Regions from separate parts of the Paenibacillus sp. QJM3NY_38 genome, predicted to be linked through region 2. Evidence: predicted binding sites of a transcription regulator. Region 2 holds the regulator's gene; each other region holds the start of a gene.
What was found. The regulator Rex, encoded in region 2, represses fermentation and respiration genes when NADH is low (regulators of the CRP and FNR family bind a similar motif). The targets are predictions, from matches to a motif close to TTGTGAAATATTTCACAA.
Positions count from the first base shown of each region.

Region 1 (2,209 bases), 430 kb from region 2:
CGGGAACGCGCGGAGCTCGTCGGGGGTCAGTTTATTTTGCTGTCCGCTCCCGGTGAGGGTACGACGGTTCAGCTCAACATTCCGCTTACGAATGGTGACGACAAGCCGGAGGTGATGGTTACATGAAAATTGTGATTGCGGATGATCATGCCGTGGTCCGCAGCGGATTTTCCATGATTCTGAATTACCAGGAAGACATGGAGGTTGTCGCGACGGCGGCAGACGGTATGGAGGCTTACACCATGGTGGCGAAGCATCGGCCGAATGTGCTGTTGATGGATTTAAGCATGCCCCCCGGCGAAAGCGGGCTGATTGCAACCGGCAAGATCAGCAGCGAATTTCCGGAAACGAAAATTCTGATTCTAACCATGTATGATGATGACGATTACCTGTTTCATGTTTTAAAAAACGGGGCTTCAGGTTATGTGCTCAAAAATGCGCCGGATGATGAATTAATCTCCGCCATCCGCATGGTGCAAAAGGGAGGGACCTATATCCATCCCCAGATGGCAACTTCCCTGGTTCGGGAGTTTATTAAGAAAGATAGTGAGAGCGCGGAGCAGGATCCGTTTAACAGCCTGTCCAAAAGGGAGATTGAGATCCTGCCTCTAATCGCCAAGGGCTATGGCAATAAGGAGATTGCGGAAAAACTGTTCGTATCGGTCAAGACGGTGGAGGCGCACAAGGCCAAAATTATGGAAAAGCTGAATTTGAAAAGCCGTCCGGAGTTAGTGGAATATGCGCTGAAGAAAAAATTGCTGGATTTTTAGTCCTTACCTATACAATAGGGCGCAATAAAGGGTCATTGCTTAAAGGAATAGGGAAGTTCCCCGGAGAGATTCAGGGAACTTCCCTATTAGCATTGTGAATAGGTGCACGTACAATAGGAGCTGGGGATCAATATGCCATTCATTACGCTTTAGAAAAGGTGATGGAAATGATCAAAAAGGTGCAGCTTCCGCTGCAAACAATGAATCTGGTGCTTGGCTTTATGGTATGGGTCATCATCTCCGCGCTCTTGCCGTTTATTCGGGAGGATATCTCCATTGCGGCCGACCGCCTCGCTATTCTGACGGCTATTCCGGTGGTGCTGGGTTCGGTCCTCCGGATTCCGCTCGGCTATTACGCCAATGTGGTGGGAGCGCGAATTGTTTTTATCGCCAGCTTTATCCTGCTGCTGTTTCCGGTCTATTTTATCAGCTCGGCTACCTCCTTTACGCATTTGGTAATCGGCGGCTTGTTCCTTGGGATCGGGGGGGCCGTGTTCTCGGTCGGCGTGACCTCACTGCCCAAATATTATGCGAAAGAGAAGCTCGGACTCGTAAATGGGATATACGGGATGGGCAACATCGGCACCGCCATTACCACGTTTGCTGCACCGGTCATCGCGACTCAGATCGGATGGTCCAGAACCGTCCAGCTGTATTTGGTTCTGCTGCTGATCTTTGCCGTGCTAAATGTAATCTTAGGCGACCGTAAAGAAATCAAAGTGAAAACACCGATTATGGAACAGATCAAGGGTGTATATAAAAATGAAAAATTGTGGTTCTTCTCACTTTTTTATTTTATTACATTCGGTTCGTTCGTAGCCTTTACGGTGTATTTGCCGAACTTTCTGGTTACCCATTTCGAGCTTGCGAAGGTGGATGCCGGGATGCGGACGGCAGGGTTCATCTTGGTAGCAACAATATTACGCCCTGTAGGCGGCTGGCTTGCAGATAAGTTTAAACCGCTGTTCTTATTAATGGGCGTATTCATAGGGCTCACGGCTGCGGCCATCCTGTTGGCATTCTCTCCGTCCATTGGCTTGTATACGGCCGGCTGCTTAACCATTGCCGTTGGTGCCGGGCTTGGAAACGGGGTTATTTTCAAACTCGTGCCCCTTTATTTCAACAAGCAGGCCGGCATTGTGAACGGTATCGTGTCCATGATGGGCGGTCTTGGCGGATTCTTCCCGCCGCTGATGCTTTCCTTCATCCATTCGGCTACGGGGCAATATTCCATTGGGTTCATGGCTTTATCGCAGGTTGCGCTGGCCAGTTTCGTTATTGTGGTATGGATGTACTATCAGGACAAACTCTCCGTACAATCCGAGGTGTTTAACTCCACCGGCCAGGGGATATTGGTTACGGATCGGAGCGGAAAGATCAATGCCGTCAATCCGGCATTTACGAAGTTAACGGGATATTCAGAGGAGGAAGTACTTGGC
Region 1 covers NZ_CM149665.1:2,327,333-2,329,541, forward strand. The annotation lists gene AC0VZ8_RS10245 (sensor histidine kinase) at 1-126, shown strand, start outside; gene AC0VZ8_RS10250 (response regulator transcription factor) at 123-770, shown strand; gene AC0VZ8_RS10255 (nitrate/nitrite transporter) at 938-2,209, shown strand, end outside.
Region 1: AC0VZ8_RS10255 (nitrate/nitrite transporter) is a predicted target of Rex. The motif match lies at 863-880, and genes of this name have one in related genera.

Region 2 (2,209 bases):
TGAACGATGAGGGTACGGTATACTGGATGGAGGCGAACGGCAACTTCCGCGGCAAATCGCTGCAGCTTTATGCGGTGCCCGTCGATGTCAGCACCCACTTAAAGGAATTGTTTTTTGACAAAAAACAAAGCGTGATCCTGACATCGGCGACCTTGTCGGTGGACAAATCGTTTCAGTTCATGATCGAGAATTTGGGTCTTCAGGAAGCGGCAGATAACGGCAACCTGAATACGGTCCTGCTGCCGTCCCCGTTTAATTACAGGGAGCAAGCTCTCCTTGTTGTGCCGCGCGATTTTCCGAGCGTGAAGGGCTCGGTCGGGGATGCACTCTTTGTGAATACACTTGTGCAATCATTGGCTGATACGGCCATCGCAACGCATGGTCGCATGCTTGTCCTGTTCACCTCGTACCGCATGCTGCGTCAGGTGCATGAGCCCTTGAAGGAGGCGCTGGGATCCAGCGATATTACGGTACTGGGACAAGGGATGGACGGAACCAGCCGTACCAAGTTAATCCGGAGATTCCAGGATAGCAGCGCTTCGGTTCTGCTGGGCACCAGCTCCTTCTGGGAAGGAGTAGATATACCCGGTGAGGCGCTCACCTGCCTCGCCATCGTCCGGCTGCCGTTCCAACCGCCGAATCACCCTCTGGTCGAAGCCAAGAGCGAGCTTCTGCAGCAGCAGAAGAAGAACCCGTTTATGAAGCTTTCGGTTCCGCAAGCGGTCATTCGCTTCAAACAGGGATTTGGCCGACTGGTACGGACCGCGCAGGATAAGGGGATTGTCATCGTCTACGATACTCGGGTCATTGAATCCTATTATGGGAAGTATTTCTTATATTCCTTGCCTGGACCGAAGATGGAGCACATGCCGACAGAGGGGATCGTTCCCCGAATTTCGGAATGGCTGCAGGAAGAGGCAGGCATAGAGAACCAAGCTGAATAAAGTGAAACCATGAACGAGCACAAACAAATGTAGTTATTAACCTATTATTAGGGGGAGCATGCATGAAATCGGAAAAAATTTCGGAAGCCGTGGTCCGCAGATTACCTGTATACTTGCGCTATTTGAATGAGCTTCAGAAAAGGGAGGTCTCCACGGTTTCCTCCCAGGAACTGGGGCAGAAACTGGACCTCAATCCTGCTCAAATTCGTAAGGACCTAGCGTATTTCGGTGATTTTGGACGGAAAGGGATCGGATATGACGTATCTTATCTGATCGAGAAAATTCGCCAGATTCTAAAGCTGGACCAGAAGATCAATGTCGCATTGATTGGGGCCGGTAATCTTGGACATGCATTATCGAATTACAATGCATTTCTGAAGGACAATATGAAGATTGTGGCGGTTTTCGATTCGTATTCTCCCAAAGTTGGTATGAAAATTAACAATTTGGTCGTACAGCCGATGGAGGAGCTGGAGAAGACGGTTCATGAGTACGGCATTCGTATCGGGATTATCACCGTTCCGGATTTTGAGGCGCAGAATGTAGCGAATCAACTTATCGCGGCAGGCATCGAGGCTATCCTGAATTTTGCACCGACCATCCTGAAAGCTCCAGCCCATATCCGGATTCATACGGCAGATTTTACTACGGATTTGCAGAGTTTGGCCTATTATTTGGATAACGGCAAGGAGGATGCACATGACGACAACGAAGTGGATGGTTAAAAACGGAACGTTTGCGGTACTAGAGGAAGGCAGATCCGTGTTACGCGGATATATGGTCGTGGAGAACGACCGGATCACCTACCTGGGTGAAGAAGAGCCGACTGTCCAAGAGGGAACAGAAATCATCGACGGAACCCATCTGTTTTTCCTGCCTGGATTGGTGAACACGCACGGACATGCGGCCATGTCGCTTCTTCGCGGGTATGGCGACGATCTGGCACTACAGGTATGGCTTCAGGAAAAAATGTGGCCGATGGAAGCCAAATTCACGGCCGACGATGTATACTGGGGAACCTCACTCTCCGTGCTGGAGATGATCAAAGGCGGAACCACGACATTTGTGGATATGTATGATCATATGGATCAGGTTGCAAAGGTAGTGGAGGACTCAGGCATGCGCGGCGTTCTGACACGCGGTGTCATCGGATTATGTCCGCCTGAGGTGCAGCAGCAGAAGCTGGATGAGGCGGTTGCATTCGCGAAAGACTGGCATGGTCAGGCTGACGGTAGGATTACGACGATGATCTCACCGCATGCACC
Region 2 covers NZ_CM149665.1:2,754,733-2,756,941, forward strand. The annotation lists gene dinG (ATP-dependent DNA helicase DinG) at 1-944, shown strand, start outside; gene AC0VZ8_RS12500 (redox-sensing transcriptional repressor Rex) at 1,007-1,669, shown strand; gene AC0VZ8_RS12505 (amidohydrolase) at 1,644-2,209, shown strand, end outside.

Region 3 (2,209 bases), 340 kb from region 2:
CACGATCCGAAGTTTCATTACGAAATGGTCGACCAGTTCCTGGGCTGTTTCTTCCGTCAGCTTGCCTTCAGCCAGATCCCGTTGAATATAAATATCAAGGAAAGAAGATACCCGGCCAAGCGACATCGCAGCGCCATTCTGCTCCTTGATTGCGGCCAAATAACCGAAATACAGCCACTGGAATGCTTCCTTCGCCGTATTCGCAGGTTTGGAAATGTCATAACCGTGCATAGCCGCCATTTCCTTCAGTTCCTTGAGCGCCCGCATTTGTTCAGACAATTCTTCCCGCAAACGGATGATCGGCTCATCCATCGCATCCACTTCAAGCTCGGCGAGTTCTCTCAATTTGTCCTGGATCAGCGCGTCCACGCCGTATAACGATACTCTGCGATAGTCACCGATGATACGTCCACGGCCGTAAGCATCGGGAAGACCCGTAATAATCCCGGCCTTGCGCGCTGCTCTCATCTCAGGAGTGTAGGCATCAAACACGCCTTGGTTATGCGTTTTGCGTATACCGTTAAAGATGTCCACAACCGCCTGCGGCATTTCAAAGCCGTATGCGTTGCACGCATCAATCATCATCCGGATCCCGCCGAAAGGTTGGATGGAGCGTTTGAACGGCTCGTCGGTCTGAACGCCGACAATCTGTTCCTTATCCTTATCCAAATAGCCGGGTTGATGGGAGGTGATGGTTGATGGTGTATGGACATCCACATCCAGAACCCCGCCATTCTCCCTTTCCTTCTTGGTTAAATCCGATACGATATCCCACAGCGCTTTGGTGTTATCCGTGGGTCCAGCCAAAAATTCATCAGAGCCATAATAGGGAGTAATGTTCTCTGCAATAAAATCATTAACGTCAATCCGCTTGGTCCATTTACCTGATTTAAAACCTTTCCAGCCTGCTTCTTTTTCAATCACCGACATATTGAATCCCTCCTAGATTTGCTGGGGCTTGCAAGGACAGGCGGGGCCACACCTTGATCTATCTCAGATCTTTAATGTGATTATTTTCACGATCAATAGTGCCACTACCCCGCCTTGTGCCTTCAAGCTTCTATATCAAAGATCTGAGATTCAGCTTCCTTCTACATCTTTATTGTAGTCCTGTTGATCTCCTGCATCTGTGATAATAATCACAAACTTATCTTTTCCCGTGACTTTTATCACTCTGAGTCTAGTTTTGCATGCCTTACCTCAAAATCTTCATGGATCTTCACGATCAGCGTTTAGATTCTATCTTGTCTAGAACCGGCCGTAAAATGCGTTGCGGTAAACTTCTGCGAGCTCCGTTACCAGCGGCAGCTTCGGATTGCTCGTTGTACACTGGTCTTCAAAAGCCCGGTCCGCCAAATGCTCAACATTTTTCTCGAAATCTTTAGGGTCGATGCCAAGCTGCTGGAACGATTCCTCGATCCCGAGCTTGCTGTTCAGCTCCCGGATTGCGCCAATCAGACTGTTCACGCCCTCTTCCGTCGTTCTTGCCGGCAGTCCGAGAATCCGCGCGATTTCAGCATATCTCTCATCAGCCACAAAGTGGGTGTATTTAGGCCATGCAGCGAATTTCGTTGGCTTCTTCGCGTTGTAACGGATGACGTGAGGCATCAGGATCGCATTGGTGCGTCCGTGTGCCGTATGATACTGTCCGCCCCACTTATGCGCAAGACTGTGGTTGATGCCAAGGAACGCATTCGCAAAAGCCATGCCGGCAAGCGTCGAAGCATTATGCATTTTTTCGCGGGCGAGTTTGTCGCCGGTAAGCGCCGACTGCTCAAGATACTGGAACACCAGCTGTATGGCCTTGATGGCAAGCCCATCCGTATAATCGCTGGCCATCACCGATACGTAGGCTTCAATTGCATGTGTCAGAACATCCATGCCGGTATCGGCTACCGCCGTTTTAGGCAGCGTGTAAACGAATTCCGGATCGATAATCGCCACATCCGGTGTCAGCTCATAATCAGCCAGCGGGTACTTGGTATTCCCCAGCCCTTTGTCCGTGATGACGGCAAACGAAGTTACTTCCGAGCCCGTTCCCGACGTTGTTGGAATGGCAACGAACTTCGCTTTCCGTCCTAGCTTCGGATATTTATAGACCCGCTTGCGGATATCCATGAATTTTTGCTTCAGATTGTTAAAATCCGTATCCGGATATTCATAGAACAGCCACATGGCTTTCGCTGCATCCATTGGCGATCCGCCGCCG
Region 3 covers NZ_CM149665.1:2,416,315-2,418,523, reverse strand. The annotation lists gene pflB (formate C-acetyltransferase) at 1-930, opposite strand, end outside; gene adhE (bifunctional acetaldehyde-CoA/alcohol dehydrogenase) at 1,249-2,209, opposite strand, start outside.
Region 3: pflB (formate C-acetyltransferase) is a predicted target of Rex. The motif match lies at 1,005-1,022, and genes of this name have one in related genera.

Region 4 (2,209 bases), 2.7 Mb from region 2:
TTATCCCTCGTGGCCGTGCCGGCGGATATGTCATTATGATGCCGAAGGAAGATCGGATGCTCGTGACGAAGCAGGAATTGCTGGATCGCGTAACCGGTTTGCTTGGCGGACGTGTCGCTGAGGAGCTGTTCATCGGTGAAATCGGGACCGGAGCATACAGTGACTTCCAGCAAGCAACAGGCATTATCCGCAGCATGGTTGTGGAATACGGTATGAGTGAGAAGCTCGGACCAATGCAGTTCGGTACATCCCAAGGACAAGTGTTCCTTGGACGTGATATCGGACATGAGCAGAACTATAGTGATGCAATCGCTTATGAGATCGATCAGGAAATGCAGCGATTCATTAATGATTGCTATGAGAAATGTAAAGAGATCCTGAATAAGCATGCTAAAGAGGTTCACCTGATTGCGAACACGCTCCTCGAGATGGAAACGCTGGAGCTTGAGCAAATCAAGAATCTCATTGAGACCGGATCAGCTGAAGGCAACGGCAGTGGCGACGGTGAAGGAGAAGGAGAAGGTTCTTCTGAGAATGGTGAACCGATCATCGACAACATTGGCGACGTGAAGGTTCGCATCCAAGGGAAAGAAGACGGCGAGCAGCCGACTTCCACGGAAGAAATTCCGAACAACCCGATGGATTCGAATGATCCAGGGCCAGAGCGCAAAGATTCGGAGCGCAAGGATCCTCCAGGCGGATCGGACAACGGTAACAGCAGCTTAACGTAATATTTGCTGATAAAACCTCGAATACCGAATAAAATTGAAGAACCGGAGAACGATAATTCGTTTTCCGGTTCTTTTTGTGCTTTCTATCACATTGACAGGGGGCAGAATGAACGTGTACATTAGTTGTTAAATAAGGATGCGAATCCTTTCACAAAGGTGGAAACCATCCTGAAAGTCACATGGTCATCAGCGGCGAACTGCCGGAATATATAAGGGGAGAGGGTCGATCATGGAAGCGTTGGCACTGGAGCGTAAGGCAGAACAGAACCGTGAACTGCGCGAGCGGTTAATGCAATTGAAGAAGGAACGTAACGCAATCATTTTGGCACATTATTATCAACGGGATGAAATACAAGAGGTTGCTGATTTCCGGGGGGATTCCTTCCTGCTCGCGCAGAAGGCAGCACAAACGGATGCCGAGGTTATCGTATTTTGCGGTGTGCATTTTATGGGCGAAAGCGCTAAAATTCTGGCACCGGGCAAGACGGTTCTTATACCGGATGAGCGGGCCGGCTGCCCTATGGCGGACATGGTGAACGTTGACGGACTGCGGAAGCTGAAAGCGCAGCATCCGAAAGCCAAAGTGGTCACGTACATCAATTCATCGGCTGAGATCAAAGCTGAGACGGATATCTGCTGTACTTCATCCAATGCCGTGAAGGTGATTCAGTCGGTGGATTCGGATGAAATTATATGGGTGCCTGACAAAAATCTGGGTCATTATGTTCAGCAGCATACCGACAAGAAGCTCATTATCTGGGAAGGGTATTGCAACACGCATGACATGCTGACGGTGAAGGATGTCGTCGAGATGAAGGCCAAATATCCTCATGCTGAATTTGTGGTGCATCCGGAATGCCGCCCGGAGGTTGTTGAAATGGGGGATTTTGTAGGGAGTACCACCGCCATCCTGGAGTATTGCAAAAATTCATCGGCCAAGGAGTTTATCGTGGGTACTGAGGACGGAACCGGTTATCAGCTTCGACTGGATAGCCCGGATAAATCGTTCCATTTCGCTACGAAATTCCTGGTGTGTCCGAATATGAAAGTGAATAACCTCAAAAAGCTGGTTAAAGCGTTGGAAACGATGAAGCCGCAAATTTATGTGCCGCCGGTCGTTGCAGAGAAAGCCAGAACTTCATTAGAGCGCATGTTACAGGTTAAGTAGCATGCGCTACTCTTTCGTGAAAAGACAGGTGAGGCATCGTGATACCGCAGTATTTAATTGATTTTGAGCTGAACGATCTTCCTGTAGTTGAGACGGACGTCATCGTGATCGGTTCAGGCATTGCGGGTTTATATACGGCGATCATGGCAAGTGCGACTCAGAATGTGCTGCTGATTACGAAGAAATCGCTGCTCGAAAGCAACACGCGTTATGCGCAGGGAGGAATTGCAGCCGTAACAGCTGAGGATGACTCCCCGGCCTATCATCGGCAGGATACCCTCTTGGCAGGGGCGGGCCTATGTTCATCTGC
Region 4 covers NZ_CM149665.1:61,416-63,624, forward strand. The annotation lists gene ftsH (ATP-dependent zinc metalloprotease FtsH) at 1-731, shown strand, start outside; gene nadA (quinolinate synthase NadA) at 961-1,899, shown strand; gene nadB (L-aspartate oxidase) at 1,938-2,209, shown strand, end outside.
Region 4: nadA (quinolinate synthase NadA) is a predicted target of Rex. The motif match lies at 868-885, and genes of this name have one in related genera.